DNA from 3 places in the Sporosarcina sp. Y352 genome. Region 2 is predicted to be linked to each of the others. Evidence: riboswitches for the same ligand, from Rfam matches in the RefSeq annotation. Region 2 holds a riboswitch; each other region holds the start of a gene.
The links. A riboswitch is a leader RNA that binds a small molecule or an ion and turns the genes downstream of it on or off. The one in region 2 is predicted to bind preQ1.

Region 1: another riboswitch for preQ1. It lies ahead of AC1TO6_RS09130 (QueT transporter family protein); the one in region 2 lies ahead of queF (preQ(1) synthase).
Region 3: another riboswitch for preQ1. It lies ahead of queC (7-cyano-7-deazaguanine synthase QueC); the one in region 2 lies ahead of queF (preQ(1) synthase).

Annotation. Positions count from the first base shown of each region.
Region 1 covers NZ_JBXCJE010000004.1:316,728-323,332, reverse strand. The annotation lists gene AC1TO6_RS09150 (O-acetylhomoserine aminocarboxypropyltransferase/cysteine synthase family protein) at 1-1,071, shown strand, start outside; gene AC1TO6_RS09145 (homoserine dehydrogenase) at 1,185-2,171, shown strand; gene AC1TO6_RS09140 (BCCT family transporter) at 2,212-3,702, opposite strand; gene AC1TO6_RS09135 (excisionase family DNA-binding protein) at 3,890-4,120, opposite strand; gene AC1TO6_RS09130 (QueT transporter family protein) at 4,175-4,657, opposite strand; PreQ1 riboswitch class I at 4,665-4,709, opposite strand; gene AC1TO6_RS09125 (DMT family transporter) at 4,824-5,711, shown strand.
Region 2 covers NZ_JBXCJE010000001.1:158,570-165,174, forward strand. The annotation lists gene AC1TO6_RS00920 (diaminopimelate dehydrogenase) at 1-647, opposite strand, end outside; gene AC1TO6_RS00925 (hypothetical protein) at 637-1,773, opposite strand; gene AC1TO6_RS00930 (MFS transporter) at 1,937-3,094, shown strand; PreQ1 riboswitch class I at 3,130-3,173, shown strand; gene queF (preQ(1) synthase) at 3,259-3,756, shown strand; gene recQ (DNA helicase RecQ) at 3,947-5,716, opposite strand; gene AC1TO6_RS00945 (hemerythrin domain-containing protein) at 5,821-6,093, opposite strand; gene AC1TO6_RS00950 (hypothetical protein) at 6,114-6,236, opposite strand; gene AC1TO6_RS00955 (S66 family peptidase) at 6,316-6,605, opposite strand, start outside.
Region 3 covers NZ_JBXCJE010000003.1:100,801-107,405, forward strand. The annotation lists gene AC1TO6_RS05990 (AAA domain-containing protein) at 1-572, opposite strand, end outside; gene AC1TO6_RS05995 (gamma-type small acid-soluble spore protein) at 895-1,092, shown strand; gene sspL (small, acid-soluble spore protein L) at 1,120-1,254, shown strand; gene AC1TO6_RS06005 (squalene/phytoene synthase family protein) at 1,510-2,331, shown strand; gene AC1TO6_RS06010 (DUF378 domain-containing protein) at 2,454-2,822, opposite strand; PreQ1 riboswitch class I at 3,235-3,278, shown strand; gene queC (7-cyano-7-deazaguanine synthase QueC) at 3,286-3,951, shown strand; gene queD (6-carboxytetrahydropterin synthase QueD) at 3,948-4,373, shown strand; gene queE (7-carboxy-7-deazaguanine synthase QueE) at 4,370-5,077, shown strand; gene AC1TO6_RS06030 (DUF2157 domain-containing protein) at 5,462-6,538, shown strand; gene AC1TO6_RS06035 (GDYXXLXY domain-containing protein) at 6,535-6,605, shown strand, end outside.

The DNA of each region.
Region 1 (6,605 bases), on a different contig from region 2:
GAAGGAGGAACGGCGGCAGTTGCGTTATCTTCAGGAATGGCGGCTATTGCATTTTCAATCTTAAATGTCGCAGGCGCAGGTGATGAAATTGTCGCGGCAAGCAATTTATATGGTGGTACGTATAATCTATTTGCTAATACGCTTCCGCGTTACGGCATCAATGTAAAATTTGTCGATGTAACGGATCCTGAAAACTTCCGCGCAGCGATTACAGATAAAACAAAAGCTTTATTTGCAGAAACAATTGGTAATCCAAGTTTACATGTGCTTGATATTGAAGCGGTTGCGGACATTGCACATGAAAACGGTCTACCACTTCTTATAGACAGTACGTTTGCATCTCCATACGGTTCAAATCCAATCGAATTTGGTGCAGATGTCGTGATCCACTCTGCAACGAAATGGATTGGCGGACATGGTACAACAATCGGTGGAGTTGCTGTTGATGCGGGTACGTTTGATTGGACACAAGGACGGTTCCCAGGCTTTACTGAGCCGGATGAATCTTACCATGGCCTTCGTTATGGAATTGACACTGCAGGCGCGGCGTTTGCCACTAAGCTACGTGTTCAATTGTTGCGAGACTTTGGGCCTTGCTTGGATCCGGATAGTGCCTTTAACTTCTTACAAGGACTTGAAACACTGCATCTGCGTGTGACAAGACATAATGAGAATGCTATCAAAGTGGCAGAATTCTTGAAACAGCATCCATCTGTTGAATGGGTAACGTATACTGGGAACGAAGATCACCCATCATATGACCTTGCGAAAAAGTATTTGAAAAACGGCTTCGGCTCCATTATCGTTTTCGGCATCAAAGGCGGGCGTGAGGCTGGTCGAAACGTAATTGACAACGTTAAAATCTGGTCGCACGTAGCTAACGTTGGCGATGCAAAATCCTTGATCATCCATCCTGCATCAACGACGCACCAGCAGCTTGGCCCTGAAGATTTGAAAAAATCAGGCGTTACCGAGGAACTAATTAGACTATCGGTCGGTCTTGAATCAGCAGAAGACATTATTGCAGATTTAGCGCAGGCTATTGAAGCAGCAGTAGCTGTAACAGTATAATTTTTGGAAGAAAGATGGCTATGACAATCCTCTTAGTTTGTTACGCCCTATAGCCATTTAAGAGAATCTGAAAAATGGGGACTTGTTATTAAGCAGTCCATGGAGGTGGCGAAATGCCGTCAATCAAGGTTGCTCTACTCGGCTTCGGCACTGTAGGTGAAGGGATTTACAGAATTTTGAATGAAAGAAAGAATGAGATTAAGCAACAAACAGGCTGTGAAATCGATATAGTTGCCATCCTTGTTCGCGATATAGCGAAAGTACGTCTAGCAACACCAGGGGTAAAAGTGACGGGAGACATCCAGGACATACTGATGAACCCGGACATTGATTTCATCTTTGAGGCAATTGTTGGTGAGGAACCTGCTTATACGTATCTTTCAGATGCAATCGAAAAGGGCAAAAACATTATAACGGCAAATAAGAAAATGTTCGCGACACATGGCCCGGCATTATTGAAACACGCGGAATTCCGAGGCGTTCAGGTCGGTTATGAAGCAACTACAGCGGGTGGAGTACCAATTATCCGTACAGTAAAAAACTTGTTACCTGCAGATCGAGTACGACGAGTCAGAGGGATTTTAAATGGAACCTCAAATTTCATCCTGACAAAGATGCGGGAAGAGAAAGTTTCTTTTAAGGCTGCACTTATTGAAGCACAAGAGCTTGGTTATGCGGAAGCAGATCCGACTGACGATGTTAGTGGTAAAGATGCTTTTCGAAAACTGATGATTTTAAGTGCACTATCATTTGGTGCCCAGCCTGATTGGAGAGACATCCCGACTGTGGGAATCGATGGAGTTAAAGCTGAAGATGTTGCAGAAGCATTAAAGGGGAAACTTCGTTATCGGCATATCGCGGAGATTTCAATCGATGAAAAGGGTGTCTTGCGAGGAAGTGTGGGTCCGGTACTAATTGGTCCTGACAATCCGTTATATGGAGTCGACGGTGTTGATAATGCAATTATTGTTGAAACTGATTATCTAGGGTCCCTTACTCTTGTAGGCCCGGGAGCAGGCATGTATCCGACAGCGAGCGCATTGATCGGAGACTTCTTATATATGGTTGGACAACGTGAAAAGGTTCTTATCAAAAGTTAAGAAAAAGGCGATTCCATCTCAGGAATCGCCTTTCTTAACATTATTTCAAATTCATCAACTTTAATTCAGCTTTTAACGCTTTGAGCAACGCGACAACCATTAGCAGCATGACGAAAGAAAATGGCAGCGCAGCAATGATAATCGTATTTTGCAGTGCGGTGAGGCCGTTGACAGAAAGCAAAATCAGCGCAATTGTCGACTGGATAACACCCCAAATGAGCTTCACATTATTCGGCGGAGTCAACGAACCATTCGTTGATTGCATGCCAAGGACAAATGTCGCTGAATCCGCTGAGGTAACGAAGAAAGATACAATCAACAAAATTGCGAAGACTGATATGATGAACGACATAGGCATAACATTGAACATTTCAAAGATAGTTAGTTCTGTACTAGAAGCCGTCAAGTCGACAAGTCCTTTTTTCTGGATATCAATCGCTGTCGTACCAAATGCTGAGAACCAGAATGTAACCAGTAATGTAGGTGCAGCAAGCACGCCAATCATGAACTCCCTAATTGTTCGGCCTTTTGAAACGCGGGCGATGAACATACTGACAAACGGTGCCCAAGAAATCCACCATGCCCAGTAGAATATTGTCCAATCATCAAGCCATTTCCGGTCGGTAGAGTCCAATGGAGCTGTACCGAAACTCATTTGGATAAGGTTTGCAAAGTAACCGCCAAACGAATCAGTGAACATATTAAAAATGAGTAATGTTGGTCCGAGAACGACGATAAATCCAAGCAGTGCAAGGGTAAGAACAAGGTTTGTATTCGACAAGTATTTGATGCCCTTGCTTAATCCAGACCATGCGGACGCAACGAACAGAACCGTTATGAATGCGATGATGACAAACTGTGAAAAGATATTAATTTCAATATCAAATAAATAGTTTAGGCCTGCATTAATTTGAACAGCGCCGAAGCCGAGTGATGTAGCGACACCGAATGCTGTTGCGAAAACGGCGAGTACATCGACGAGAGTACCCCATGGTCCAACCATTTTTTTACCGAATATCGGCTTCAATGTTGCTGAAATTAATCCCGGCTCCCCTTTACGGAACTGGAAGAAGGCTAACGATAGCGCAATGATCCCGTACATGGCCCATATATGAATCCCCCAGTGGAAGAAAGACTGACGTAAGGATTCTTTGAAAGCTTCATCCGTATTTGGATCTTCCGAGGCTGGACTGATAGCAAAGTGTGATAATGGTTCAGCGGCACCGTAAAAGACAAGGCCGATTCCCATTCCGGCGGAAAACAGCATGGCAATCCAAGTGACTGTAGAGAACTGCGGGCGATCCGTGTCTTTTCCAAGCCGTATTTTACCGAATGGACTAACGATGAAAAAGAAACTGAGCGCTAACATGAATGACATGAGCAGCATATAGTACCAACCGAATGACGACGCAACAAAGTTTCTGGCATTCGTTGTGACGGCTTCAAAACTTTCGGGTGCGAATGCACCATATCCAACGGTCAATATGATAAGACCAATTGTGATATAAAAAACGTTTGATATTTTCTTCATACTTCCCCCTCGTGTTACTGGTAATGTAGAAACAGTTTTTAACTATACTAGCAAAATGTAATGAAAGCAACTGTGCGGTTAAATAAGTATTCCCGTTAATAAGCCTTTCCATTCGTGTTCAGGGACAATGCGGAGTACTCTATTTAAATGAAAATAGCTGAAAATCCATAGATTTTCAGCCGGTTTCTCAATCTTCATCTTTAATGTCGCGATCGGGTGGAATGGGTTCGTTACGCCATTCGTCAATTTGGTGTTTTAATGTTTCAAGCTGTTCTAAATAAAGACCAAACTGATCTTTGTTCACTAGAAATTGTTCGCCGTCATGGACAGAACGAATCCGTCCTTCTCTTACATACTTCTGAATTTGTTCGACGGGCATGCTAAGATATTCTGCAACTTCTTGAATGGAGATATACATCTAAGCCCTCCTTGGAAAATTCAGTTGAAGACAAAGTGGCGAGTGCTGTTTCGGTTAAATCAATTTCTTGAAGTTTAGACGTTTATTCAAAGCCAGCATAATCGGAATTCCAATTGCCATGACAACAAATTCACCGATTGCAACTGTTAACCATGTAAGTAGGAAAGGGAGCTCTAATGCTAGGTTTAACTCGAAAGCAATGATGAACATGGTAAAGGTGAAAACTAGTGTGTTGAAGACCATTCGCTTGAAAACTCCAGATATAAATTTAGCGGAAAATATCGTGATTGAAAGAGCTATAATTGATTGACTCACGCCGAAAAATAGATCATACATGCCAAGTGGAGAAAACAAGTTTGTGACGAATACTCCGAGCACAATACCAAAGAAGAACTTCTTATTAAACACTATAAGGTGGTTGAACAGCTCAGAGATACGAAATTGGATTGCTGAATAAGCCAGTGGTGCTATTAATAGAGATACGGCTACATATAAAGCGGCAATGATCCCGCTTATGGCCATTGTTTTTATTTTCATTACTTATTTCCTCCTAGTTTTTTAGCGTGGGATGGTTACGAACCACGTGTGAACAATTAGTGATTATAGTACATAGTTACTAGTCGTGTCAAGTGAACTTGAAATGTTGGAACTCTCGAATTAAATGGTATCTTCTATATATATAGGGAAAAGGAGCAGTTGAATCATGTCGCAGCGAATTGCCTACACAGTCGTGTTGTTAGGTGCAATCCTATGGGGAACAACGGGCACTGCACAAACGTTCCTCCCGCAAACCATCCATCCATTGACAGTTGGTGCATCACGGCTTGCGGTGGGTGGTTTTTCATTGCTGATTCTATTACTAATCATGCGTAAAATTGATTTCCGGAATTGGCCGTGGAAAGCTACGATTTACGCGGCTATTTCAATGGCCATTTTCCAGTATCTATTCTTTTCTTCTGTCAGATTAACCGGTGTCGCGATAGGGACGGTCGTTACCATCGGCAGTTCGCCTGTTTTTTCTGGAATCATCGAATGGTTCTTGTTAAAGCGCCGTCCGACATTTATTTGGCTTACAGCTACCGCTCTTGCGATTGCGGGGTGTGCACTACTATTTTTAAATAAAGACGGTATCGTTGTTAATCCAGTAGGTGTTTCGATGTCGCTTGGGGCAGGGCTATTGTTTGCCTTTTACGCACTTGTAAACAAAGAAGTACTTGAAAAAACGGATGCTGTACCTGCTGTTGCAGTCATCTTTTCTATTAGTGCGTTGTTGCTGATGCCATTTGTGTTTTTATTCGAAACGGATGGTCTGATTTCTACTCGGGGAATATCTGTGGTCCTGTATCTTGGAATAATTACGACAAGTGTAGCGTACATCCTGTTTTCAACCGGATTAAAAAGAATTCCATCGTCCTCTGCCGTTACCCTATCACTTGCTGAACCGCTTACTGCAGCTGTTTTGAGTGTTATTGTGGTTGGCGAGCATCTCGACGGAACGTCCTGGACGGGCATTGCTATGTTGCTAGGCGGAATCCTCGTATTGACGCTCAGTGGTAAAAAAGTGAAGAAGTCTAGCTTGTTAAATGAATAAACCCCTGGTATCCCTATCGGTATTTGGGAGGCCAGGGGTTTTTTGCCGATATATATGTTGAACAAATGAATACGGGAGGCCATTGAAAAAGTCACGAGACATGTGAATGAATTAGAAACTCTGCTAATACCGCTTGCCGCTTCGTGGTAGCTGGATAGACCTTGTAAGAAAGCGTATTTCTTTATCTATAATTGCGGAGGTGATTATTAAAAGTACCAACATTATAGTTAGATTCAGAAATCCCGCTAATACCGCTTTGCGCTTTGTGGATGCCTCCCGCGATAAGCCAGAAAGAAGACCGCTTTCAGTCTTATCGCTTCGGCTACCACGAAGTCGCGCCTTCGCTGGATGGTCTATGTAAGAAAGCGCATTTCTTTATCGGAGATTAGTGCAATCTGCAGTGCGTCTTTCTTCAATGAAATTAGTATCAAATAGTAATCACATTATAATCTCAGCATCTACATCTCAAAATCACACTTCTCTCGATTATGAACACATCAGCGCAGGCGCGGCAAAGGGGTAGCCGAAGCTCTGAGACTGGATGCGAAGCGCTAATCCAGGCTCATGGCGAGAGGCATCCCCAAAGCGCCAAGCGATCTACAAACCACACTCCAAACCGCACTCTCTCGATAATGGACACCCCAGCTTAGGCGCAGCAAAGGGGTAGCCGAAGCCCTGAGACTGGATGCGAAGCGTTAATCCAGGCTCATGGCGAGAGGCATCCCCAAAGCGCCAAGCGGTCTATAATCCACACCCCGAATCACAACTCTCTCATTAAATAGATTCAACGGGATTCTTTAATTGAACATATATAATCTGTTCTTAAGACTTTCTTCATAATTACAGTTGGTGAATGTTAAGATTTGGCGGGTACAATTGGTATCATAGAGAAAA
Region 2 (6,605 bases):
TTTCGCACTTCTTCAGCGTCAACGCCTTGTTCCAAGACCACATAGCATTCACGCGTATGTTTCTCACGCGTCGACAATTCTGGTAACGAACCATCCCGCACGCGATCGACTGCATCTGAATCAGGAATCGTATATTGAACAGCACCTTTTACACCATCAATTCTTCTGAGTGCGTCGGAATGTCCTTGGCTTAACCCTTTGCCCCAAAATGTATACGTTGCTCCTTCTGATAATACTGCTTCACCGAACAAACGATTGATGGAAAATAGACCCGGATCCCATCCGACGGAAATGATCGCAGTCTTACCATTCGGTTTAGCCGTTGCATCAACCGATTCAAAGTATCCTGGAATTTTTGCATGCGTATCAAAACTATCGACAGTATTGAAGAGAGCAGAAAGAGCTGGTCCTTGTTTCGGTAAATCATTTTTTGATCCACCGCAAAGAATTAGGACATCAATATCTTCTGTATAATTTTGGATGTCAGACATCATATGAACAGGTATATTGCCATTCAGCAGTTTAACGTCCTCTGGCTTCCTCCTTGTAAATACGCTTACCAGTTCCATATCGTTGTTTTGAGCAATCGCGTATTCAACACCGCGGCCTAAATTTCCATAACCTGCAATTCCGACTCTAATTGTCATCGTTTTTATTCCCCTTTCGATCTAATGCTTTCAATTTCAGCAATTTACTATATAAGTTTATCTCTTTATTCGTCATCTTTCTATATAACTCATCTGCTTTTGCTAAAAAACATTCATCAATCAAGACAAATCCATATCCAGTGCCGCTTTGTCTAATCAAAGGAAGTGCTTCATACTTTAATGGATATCCGCCATCTTCTCTTAAGAACCCTTTTAATGATTTCATATATTTCATAATGGCACTATGAAGTTTTTCATTTCTATGCATCGGTTCTGATGATGTAAAGACGAATGTCGTTGATTCGCCATATGGACTGCTTCCTTCTGAATTCGCTGCATGTTCTGCAACCCATCCTGTAAAACGGCCATTGTCGGCCAATTGAATGATTTTATCAAAAACCGTACTTAAAATTTCATTTATCATAAAAGACAAGTCTGGTTCTTCTTCTATCAACTTTTCATTATCAAAGTGCATGACCCATCCTGCAGTCGTCATTTCACGATCCAAAACTGTTTCAATTTCAATATACGGACCCGGATTTCGTGACTCGTCATGGTACAGTTCTGCAAGAGTGATTTGCATATCATTCTGCACGGACTCCGGAATAGTCATAAGCATTTGCTTGTCTATCGTCACTAAATCATTTACTACTCTTCCAAAATAAAACGGAATTTCTTTCTGTATGCTTATCAATGCTGAAGCCAATCTAGACTTTTCATCGTCAGCACGAATATTTAGTTTAAATGGAATCGTCACCACATGACCAACGCTAGTCCAAATAACTGCTTCCATAAAAATCGCTTCGATGGATGAATACGCATGCTTCACTACAATTCCCGCTTTAACGACAGAATCCGCCTCAAAGTGATTTGTTTGAATAAATATTTCAATTGAAGTATCAGATGCAATATGTGCAATCACTGGTGATCCTAAATTGAATGATTGGTGAACATTCATATATTCAGGTTTATTCAAATCGGCAACTTGGCGTTCTGACAAATCCCTAGCGTAAAAAGGCTCGTAGTAATCCTCCAATTCCAGTTCAACAAAAATATACTGTTTTTCAATTTGCGCTTCATTCTTTGTATTATCTTGTTTGCTGAAAAGTTTTTTAAGGAAACTCATTCATTTCTCACCTCTTTTTCTATCAGATCTAAGCGTAATCTTATCGCTACAGTTCGTATAATGGCAAACCAAATGGATTGTTCACAATCTATCCTTTTCCCCTAAGCTCAAACTAATGCTAAAATATAGAACGGTATCTATATAATTGAAAAGAGGCTGCATTATGCGTGGGTTTGTTTACCTCATTGTATTTTTCTCGTTTTTCGACTTATTTTCACAACTTCCCGTTATGAGTCCATTTGCATTATCACTTGGTGCTACGCCATTCCTGGTAGGACTTGCGGTAGGTATCTATTCATTTTCTAACACAATCGGGAATGTCATTTCAGGTTTCATGACCGACAAACGAGGTCCATTCCTCATACTAGTACTCGGACTTTTTGCGACGGCGATTTCTCTCTTCCTCTACGCGTTTGTTTCTGGGCCGATGTCACTGCTCGGGGTGCGATTCGTTCATGGTTTTATGGAAGGACTAATTGTTCCCGCAGCCTTCACTTTCCTAGCAAATCGTGCAGAAGGTTCAAAACGTGGTAAAAGTGTTGCAATTTCGGGTGCATTCGTTGGAATGGCCGCAATTTTAGGACCTGCATACGGCGGTATTGTTGCTGCGAAAACAAGCACCTCATTCATTATGGCGGTCAACGGCGGGATTATGCTGTTGTTAGCAATACTAGCATTCTTTGTTCTTCGTTCTTATACATATGTACGAAAACAACCTTCACAAGGTGCTGGTGAATTCCAGGTTATTAATCTGTTCCAGCATCCCGGAATGGTCAGAGCTTTTGCTGGGGCATTCTTTTTAATGTTTTCACAGGGTGTACTAGCTCTTGTTTTACCGTTAAAAGTAGCTTCGCTCGGATTCGATACGAAAACGACGGGGTTATTATTAAGTACATTCGGCGTGGTTGCAATTCTAATCTTTTTATTGCCCATTAATCGAATTTTTGACCGCGTACGACCGGTTGTGACGCTAGCATTCGGAATTGCACTCATGGGATTAAGTATGTTGTTCCTAAGCCAAATGGAAGAATTGAATTACTTGTATGTCGCAATGGGTATTTACGGAGCGGGATTTGCTTTCCTATTCCCATCGATCAACTCACTGCTAATCGATTCTTCGTCTGCTGAATTCCGTGGAAAAGCTTATGGTTATTTCTATGCATTCTTCTCAATAGGCGTTGTTGCTGGTTCGGGACTTATCGGCTTCCTCGACCTAGAATATCGAGGAGCATTCATGCTGACTGGTTTCCTCCTGCTGGCAGTTGCTCTGTATGCGTTAATTGGCTTAACAAAAAGAGAAGCTATTGACAAATCAGAGTAGGTCGTTTAATGTCAGATACGAAATGAATACCCTGTTCGGGAGAGGTTCATAGCGACCCTCTTAAAAAAACTATGGATTACGGAATTTAAGTCATGTGCATTCGATATGGCTCTTTTTTCCGGCGCCTATGGACCTCCCTGACAAATTTATGGGAGGTTTTTTAATTGGCTGGAAGAGATGAGGCAACACTGACCGACTTAACTTTACTCGGTAATCAAAACACAAAATACGTGTATGAATACAACCCTGACGTTTTAGAGTCAGTCGACAACATGCATATCAATCGTGATTATTTCGTGAAATTTAATTGTCCTGAATTCACTTCACTTTGCCCAATGACCGGGCAACCCGATTTTGCAACGATGTATATCAGTTTCATGCCAGACAAAAAGCTAGTAGAGAGTAAAGCACTTAAATTATATCTCTTCAGTTTCCGCAATCATGGCGATTTCCATGAAGACTGTGTCAATATCATTATGAATGATTTAATTAAACTGATTGAACCACGTTACATCGAAGTATGGGGTAAGTTCACACCACGCGGCGGATTATCAATAGACCCTTATTGTAACTATGGTAAACCCGGCACGAAATATGAAAAAATGGCAGAACACCGGATGATGAATCATGATATGTATCCGGAAAAAGTAGATAACCGTTAAAAAATTTAGCTTAAAGAAGTAAACGCTACCCCAATTGCTATGTGGAATTAAATTGTTGTCACCCGTTATTGATTAGCGGTTGGACTATACTTAACATCATTGAAGATAAATCAGTTGTCTATTCAGAAGAATAAAGAGGCAGGTACTATCCCATTTTGGAATAGTACCTGCCTCTTTTTTTCAAAGTTCATCAAGCATTTTGCATTTGATAATTCTTGATTTCTTCCATGAACGGCTCACCGTATCGTTCCAATTTCGCAAGTCCTACACCGTTTACTTCTAGGAACGCATCATTCGTGATTGGCATTCTTGCTGCCATGTCCCGTAATGTTTTATCGGAAAAGACAACGAACGGTGGTACACCGGCTTCTTGAGCCAGTTTCATACGAAGTGCACGGAGCTGATCGAATAACGGATCATCATTTGCGACTTGCATAGTAACAACAGAAACTTTGCGATGTACTGTCACCTTGCCTGTCAGTACATCTTTTCCTGCTTCACTAACATAAATGGTCGGAAATTGCCCATTTTCCACGCCAAGATAACTTTCCGAAATTATAAACTCTATGAAATCAGAAATGTCTTTAGCGCTGCGTCCCTTCATCAAACCATAGGTCGTTAATTTATCGAAACCGAATTCAATCACTTTCTTGTTCCGTGATCCGGTCAATACTTGCGCAATCATAGACTTACCAAATCGTTGGCCCATTCGAATGACGCATGACAATACTTTTTGAACATCTTCCGTGACGTCTGTACTTTCACGAGTGTCAGTGCAATTGGCACATCTTCCACAATCCACTACATCCGTCTCTCCGAAATACAAGATAATGAACTTTTGTAGACAAGTTTCCGTATGGCAATAATCAATCATGGACTGTAATTTCTCCAGCTCAGCGGGAATTCTACTTTGGTCTTGCGATTGGTCAATTAAGAAACGTTGTGTTTGCACATCCTGCGATGAAAAGAGCACCGTACATGCACTATCGAGCCCATCACGGCCTGCACGGCCTGCCTCCTGATAATAACTCTCCATGTTTTTCGGCATTTGGTAATGAATAACGTAACGAATATTGGACTTGTCAATTCCCATTCCAAATGCATTCGTCGCTACCATAACAGCGGCTTCGTCATTTAAAAAGCGGTCTTGGCCGGATTGGCGTTCAATATCCCCAAGTCCAGCATGGTATTTTGCGACTTTCACTCCACTTCTTTGTAGAAAGTCATGCACTGAATCGACGGCTTTACGAGTCGCGGCATAGATGATACCCGCTTCCCCTTCATTTTTCCGAACATATTCTTTTACGAATTTCTCACGGTCTTGCCCTTTAACAACGGAAAAAGTTAGATTTGCTCGTTCAAAACCAGTCATTACTGTATTATTTTCACTAATTCCGAGCTGCTTGCAAATATCTTCCCGAACTGCCGGCGTAGCAGTAGCTGTTAAAGCAAGTAGAACCGGTTTTTTATCAAACAAAGAAACGATGCTACTAATATTTCGATAACTAGGTCGGAAATCGTGACCCCATTGTGAAATACAATGCGCTTCGTCGATGGCAACCATCGGAATTTTCATCAAACGCAACTGATTTTTAAAAGAGGGAGAGTCAAGACGTTCTGGTGCCACATAAAGAAGCTGATATTCACCCTGCACAGCTCTTTCCATCGTATCAAAGTATTCCTCCGATGACATCGAACTGTTGATGTATGCTGCCGGAATCCCTACTTGATGGAGCGCGTCAACCTGGTCTTTCATCAATGAGATTAGTGGTGAAATAACGAGGACAGTACCATCCATCACAAGTGCGGGAACCTGATAACAAACAGACTTCCCGCCGCCAGTCGGCATAACACAAAGCATATCTTGATAATCCATAACACCACGGATTACTTGCTCTTGTCCTATCCTGAAAGAAGGGTATCCGAAATACGTTGTTAATATCTTTAATGCTTTTTCGATTTTTACCGTCTCCTTCCAATATATGTCGATATTAAAATGGCCTTAGTCAGAAACTGGGGACTAGACGAAGAAAAAAGCACCGGGTAATGGTGCTTTTTGTAGGTTTAGTTTTCAAAAAGCATACGTTCCTCGTCGCGGCTATGTATTTCATTGACGACAATCAAAGCGTGAAATTTGTGTAGTACAGCAGGGCATAAATTTTCTTCTTCGCGCAATTGCTCAATGTCTTTCACAATAATTCGCAGTAAATCATGATCCCGTGTCAATTGAATAACTGCGTCCTTTAAGTCCGGGTTGCGTTCAGCAACTTCTCCGTAAAATCCTTGTTCTTCCGCATCCGCATGACTAATAACACGTGTCTTCCAATATTCAATCAAGTCATCTGCCGCTTGATTCGCTAATTCAGATCTCCCTGTTTTAAGAAATCCATCATACCCTCTGTTTTACCCATTGCTCCTGAAAGTCCACCTTCATGTATCGCGCGGTGAGAGTGAAGTTGTTTGAGTGCAGGTCCAGCCATTTCAATCATCCTTTCATCTCGAGCATTTCTTTAAGAATACCAGATTTGAAGGCATAATGGAATGATTGCCGGGTTATCATTAGATCAGTTTCGTTTTCAACACAGCTTTGCCTTCTGCCACTTCGATTTCTGCGTATGCGCCGTTGACAAATGTCATTTGAGGAGGCACATGTCCGATATCTGCATTGTAAACGATTGGAATACCTGTCAGCTTGGACAGTCTTTCCATTGCATCTACATCACTAAACCCACCTTGGGCGATTCCTGCCGCTGTCCTGCCGAATAGGATGCCTGCAGTATTATCCAACCAGCCTGCATTATGCATTTGAAGAATAGATCTATAGAAATCGGAAGCATCCAATTCACAAT
Region 3 (6,605 bases), on a different contig from region 2:
CATCGAATGGTCAATTTACTGAAGTCTGCATTCAAAGATGCGTGTGAAAAAGGCGTCGTCAAATCATCGACATCGGCAATTCTTTCCTCTACTCGCAGATAGCCTTCCCAGCCGGCAATTCTTTTCTTCACATACTCCGAACGTTCTTGTGCAATCGGCAATTCTCGAATGCTTGTGTAAAGATCAATCGGCATTGCAATACCTGTACTACGCCCTACCAGAAATTTCAAGCGTGCTGGAAGACGTCTGTTTGTCTGGACGGGTTCTTTCCTTCCCCTAACTTGAAAACCGGTTGCCAAAAAACTTTCATTTTGATAAACGCATTCCATTACGGCCACTCTATCATTTAGACGTTTTGATAAAACTTCATTCGCTACGTTATCAAAGTAAATTGAAAACGACATATTTCCCTGTCTATTATTCGGTCGTTTTTCAATATATACATAAAAGGATTCTTGCATCGAAAAAAATGCATATTCGTCCATTGTCAATTTCGCTATTCCTTTGCGGGCATTATCCGTCATGCCTAGTCCGCACCGCATTACCTTAAGTGTGGATGAATCTTGTTTCATTAGCATGCCCTCTTTCACAATCTGATAACTATAAACATGGAAAAGTCAGCATCCCTATTCAGATTACTGACTTTTCATTATGACTTATACGATTATTTTGTACTGATTTCTCATTTGTAAAATGCGGCTAACAGACGAACTACCTTGTTGGCCCAATAAATCAGCAATTACCTTTTTTCGTGTTTTGGATTTTCACTCTAGACAATTATAGTGTATTTCCGAAGCAGTGTCCCATATAGTCACTTGCACCAATGACAATAAATCCCTGAATAATTATCCTGAATTGAGAGAACATAAGTATACACAAAATGGAGGTGACTTTTTGAACGTAAATAGCAATTCGGACAAAAGAACTTATACAGTATCTGGAACAGATATTGAAGACGTAAAAAGAAAAAATGCAAACTCGGGCCTAACTTATAATGAAGTAAAAGAATTAATTGCCAAGAGTGGCGGACTTGGAACTGGTATCTTCAGTGATACAAATCCAGATGAAGTGACAAGGAACAATCACATATAGCAATTCATTTTAATAGGGGGTGAAAAAATGGAGAAAGACAAAAATAACGATAAGGGTAAGAAAGCGACTAGTGTAACACCCCAAGGTTATGCAGATACTGACTTATCAAAAGATCCAAAAAGCAAACTGGAAGAAGCCGCTAAAAAGAAGAACACGAAATAATAATTTGTCTTTTTTGCACATTACGACATCAATTTGAAGTTGACTGCAATATAATCCAAACTCAGCCTTTAAGTTGTAGGCTGAGTTTATTTGTACGTATTACTGCCGTCCATGATACAATAAAGATTATACGATCCAAGTATATTGTGAGCGAATACAATCTGAATAACTTGAGATATTATCCGAGTAATTGATTGTTTTCTATCTGACGCGTTAAAACATTAACAACCTCATTGTGAAAGGGGGATCATTTCATTGATTAATGAAGCAAAGTTAAATAAAGAAGCCATGCACATCCTTAAGTTGACAAGTAGAACCTTTTATATCCCCATCAAATTACTAAATCCAACATTAAGAAAGTCTGTAGGATCAGCATATTTATGTATGCGAGCAATTGATGAAATTGAAGATCACGAAGGATTACAATCGGAGACGAAGCAATATCTTTTGCGCTCAACAAGCGAACTTTTAAAAGCAGACTTTGATGGTGCAGCCTATCAACAACTATTAAAGCCTTATGAGGACCTTTTACCTGAAGTAACATTAAGGCTGGCTGATTGGCTATCTTTTTGTCCGGAAAATATTATGGACAAGGTAAAAGAGTCAACAAGTATTATGGCAGACGGTATGGCCAAGTGGGTCGAGAAGGATTGGTTAGTTAAAACCAAAGAAGATTTAGATGAATATACATACTATGTAGCAGGATTAGTAGGTGTTATGCTTTCGGATATATGGGAGATGTATGATGGAACTAAAACAGATCGTGAATTAGCTATAGGATACGGACGTGGTTTGCAGGCAGTCAATATGCTTCGCAATCAAGAGGAAGATGCTGATCGCGGTGTTCATTTTATTCCCGATGGTTGGGACCGTAACGACATGTTTTCCTATGCAACAAAGAACTTGGATAAAGCGGATGCGTATGTAGAGTCATTAGACACTAAAAACATTCTTTTATTCTGTAAAATCCCACTTGCCTTGGCAAAAACAACATTAAAAACGCTTAAGAGTGGTAAAGAAAAAATGTCACGAGCTGAAGTTGAATCTACAGTTGATGAAATTATTAATGAAAATTGACACCTATTTATATTAATACCTTCGAAAAAGTATAGGTAAGGCATTAAAAAACATCCCAGCCCTTGTCAATATGACATAGGCTGGGATGTTTTTTCAAATGCCACAACTTAGCTCAGCTTCCTTTATTTTTTATTGTCTGTTGAATCCTGCTTTCTTGTGTCAGCTGAATTCTTTCCATCAATGGGTTTCTTAGAAGACTCACGCAACTTCGCAATGTCTGTTTCCTCACCAAACTCAGTATCGTAACTGAGATTATTAACGCCTCGACGATTGGTTTCTTTATCTGCGACTGTTTCTTCGATTGGATTAAATAAGATACCCAAGCAAGCCAATCCACTTAACCCAACCAGACCGTAAACCACCCGTGATAAAAACGCCTCTTGTCCACCAAATAGTGATGCTACCAAATCAAACTTAAAGAATCCAATTAAGCCCCAGTTGATTGCTCCAATTATTACCAAAGCCAAGGCAATTCGTTGTATCGTTCTCATGATTTTAACACCTCCCTTATTTAATTAGCAGTTTCGAACAATTATTGAATCCGCAATACCGTTTCGAGTTTTAAAGGGATTACATCATTACGAATGGGCACCATAAAAACACTCTTCTCGGTAATTGTTAAGATTCGTTATTATCTTCTGCTAAAAAAGCGTTTTAATACATAAATCATAAAAATTTGTGGAGTTAATCGGCACTAATCCTATATATTTTATGCTTCCCGTTTTTGATCCTTGGTGATGTCAATTCCCTTTATACAAATGAATGTACCAACAAATCACATTTTATATATTAAAATTGATTAGGATTAAATCGGTATATAAATACTGAATAAATATATCATTTTATTTAAAGTGGAAACTACTACTAGTAGCTTCTACTCCTATGCTATTATTAACATTGTTCGAAAAAGAGGTTCGAAAACTCCCTCTCAAAAAAACTAAGGAGATGTTTACTATGAAAAATGAAAAAGCAGTCGTTGTATTCAGTGGCGGCCAAGACAGTACGACATGTCTAATTTGGGCATTGAAAAATTTCGCTGAAGTTGCGACGGTCACGTTTGATTATGGTCAGCGCCATTCAGCGGAAATTGAATGTGCAAGAAAAATTGCGGATGAGCTCGGTGTGTCGTTTAAACTGCTCGATATGAGCCTTATTAATCAACTATCTGCTAATGCTTTGACACGTGATGAAATCGAAGTAAAAGAAGTAGATGGTGAATTACCTTCTACCTTTGTTCCAGGAAGGAATCATCTATTTCTGTCGTTTGCGGCTGTCTATGCGGATGCGATTGGAGCCCGGCACTTAATAACGGGTGTGAGTGAAACTGATTTTAGCGGATATCCAGATTGCCGTGACAATTTTATTAAGTCATTGAATGTCACGTTGAATTTAGCAATGGATGGGCGCTTTGTTATCCATACGCCTTTAATGTGGCTGGATAAGGCCGAGGTCTGGGCAATGGCTGATGAATTAGGTGCACTTGATTTTGTACAGCACAAAACACTTACATGCTACAACGGAATTCCAAGTTCAGGCTGCGGGGAATGTCCAGCTTGTGTGTTACGAAATGATGGACTAACTGCTTACATTACTAAAAAGTCTGAAGGTGTTTCCGAATGATGCAGCAATTTTACCCACAAGTTCAGCACTCGTTTCGTTTTGAACTTAACAAAGACATGCATTTTTCGGCGGCGCATTACATTCCGAGTGAAAATGCTGGAAAGTGCCAAGTGATGCATGGGCATACGTACTATTTGAACATAACAATCGGAGGAAATGAATTGGATTCAATTGGTTTTCTGATTGATTTCAAGGAACTCAAAACCCTCATTCATGATAAATATGATCATTCCGTATTGAATGATCATCCTGAATTTAAGGCTAACTTCCCTACAACTGAGAAATTAGCCGAACAGATTTATAATTCAATTCAGGAAGTTCTACAGACGAGGAGCAATAAAGCAGTCTGTCTTCAGGTCATTGTCCGTGAAACGCCAACAAGCTACGTCATCTACCGGCCTAAACTGGAGGAGAACGTATGAAGATTCCTGTGATGGAGGTGTTCGGACCAACTATTCAAGGTGAAGGAATGGTAATGGGATTGAAAACGATGTTCGTTCGGACATCAGGGTGTGATTATTCATGCTCGTGGTGTGATTCCAGTTTCACGTGGGATGGTTCAGGAAAGAGCGTTTCGAAACAACCTATTGAAATTATAGATGAACTTAAAGCAATTGGTGGGCAGTCATTTTCACATGTAACAATTTCAGGTGGGAATCCTGCGCTTCATAAAGGTATCGGGGAACTTGTTGATTTATGCCATGAACAAGGCTGGAAAGTTGCGGTTGAAACGCAGGCTTCTTTTTGGCAGGATTGGTTGTTGGAAATCGATGATATTACCCTTTCTCCAAAACCACCTAGTTCTGGAATGGCAACAGATTTCAGCAAACTGGATACATTTATGGAGAAACTGCTTAATACGACGGCTAGTTTGAAAATCGTCATTTTTGATGAAGTGGATTTCAAATTTGCCGAAGCCGTCCACCAACGTTACCCGGCTTTTCCTTTCTTTTTACAGACAGGAAACGATGATACGACGACGACTGAAAATGAACTGCTAGTGTCTACTCTACTGAATCGGTATGAATGGTTGGTTGATTTGACCGTCAATTCATCTATCATGAATGACGTTAGGGTGTTACCTCAGCTCCATACCCTTATATGGGGGAATAAACGTGGGGTTTAGATATGTACTAATAAAATTACCCATGGTAATTGTCCAGAATCGCCAGCGAATAATTTAATCCACACAATGAGCAATACGGATACAGTTGTATTACTTTATATTGAACGACTTCAATACATTATCGAAATGTATTAATACGTAGGGATGCGATTTCGTCGCATCCCTACTTTCATTTTAAGGAAGAACACTTCTTATAGCACACAGCAAAGAATACAATGTGCTAAGTACTAGAGTGCCCAAAAACTATTCATTCGTCTATCTACCACTTGTCTCTTATACAGTTTAAACTGTTCTAGAAAATAGCCTTAACTTCCAGTGTTGTTAATGAATAAAAACGGGTATAATTAAGCATACGAGAAACTATGGAATAGGGGGCTCGATTAGATGAAGAGAAAAGTCAGTAATTCTGAATACCGTGTTCTTGAAAAGGAGTTTCGCTATTTGGAACAAGCAGGAAAGCTTGGGACGGATCAAAGAAGCGCACTTCTATCGGAATACGAGCCTACTGAACGAGTGGGTTTTGTGCGGGTCTTGCTGGTCTTTGGAGCCATTTTAATAGGTGTCGGTATTTTAAGTTTCATCGCTGGAAATTGGCAGGAAATACCGAAACTTGCAAAGTTTATTCTATTATTCTTTGCGACAGCTGGCTTTTATATTGGCGGCTATAAAATGGAAGAACGTTATCCAAAAACATCGCGTAGCCTTTATTATATCGGTGTGGCTGTGTACGGTGCTGGTATCTTCTTGATTGGCCAGATGTTTAACCTAAGCGCAGGCGTCTATGCAGATTTCTTCATGTGGGGACTCGGGATATTACCGCTCGCATATTACTTGAAAGATAAATTTATAGCTGCAGTAGCAACAGTATTTTTCATTATCTATGGATTCAATGTATGGGGTGGAATCAGTGGTGTACCTTACTTCCTTCTACTTGTCATTCCATTTCTTTTTTGGATGAATGAAAAAAGGTTCGATCATTCTAGAGGTTTGTTCATCGCTAATACGGTTTTAGCAATGACGTTTATTTTCAATTTATTCATCTATTTTGATGTGCATGGGCTTCTTATTGCAAGTACTTTCTTCATCATTGGGTTATTTCTCGCCTTTTACCCGTTTGGCAGGTACCAATTATCGTCTGAATGGCTTGGTTCAGTTGTCTATGGAATAGCGGGTCTATTTCTAACATTTCCAACTACTTGGATAGATGTTGTTTCTGGAGATACTGCCGAAATCATGGCGATTATTTTCACAATTGTTTTCGCGATAAAACTACTGTTCTTCTTGAAAATCGGTAGTTTACCCGCTGTTCTCATTGTTTGTGCACTGATTTTCCGCTTTTACGCAGATTTGTCATATGACTTCATGCCAAAATCACTATTCTTTGTCATTGGTGGTTTGATCCTAATTGGCTTTGGTTTCTGGTTTGAAAAGACACGTCAGAGGAAAGGTGATAGCCAATGAACAGGATGAAAAATAAGCGTTTTGGTTTCATCGTTGCATTAGCCATCCCTCTTATATTGTTAATTAG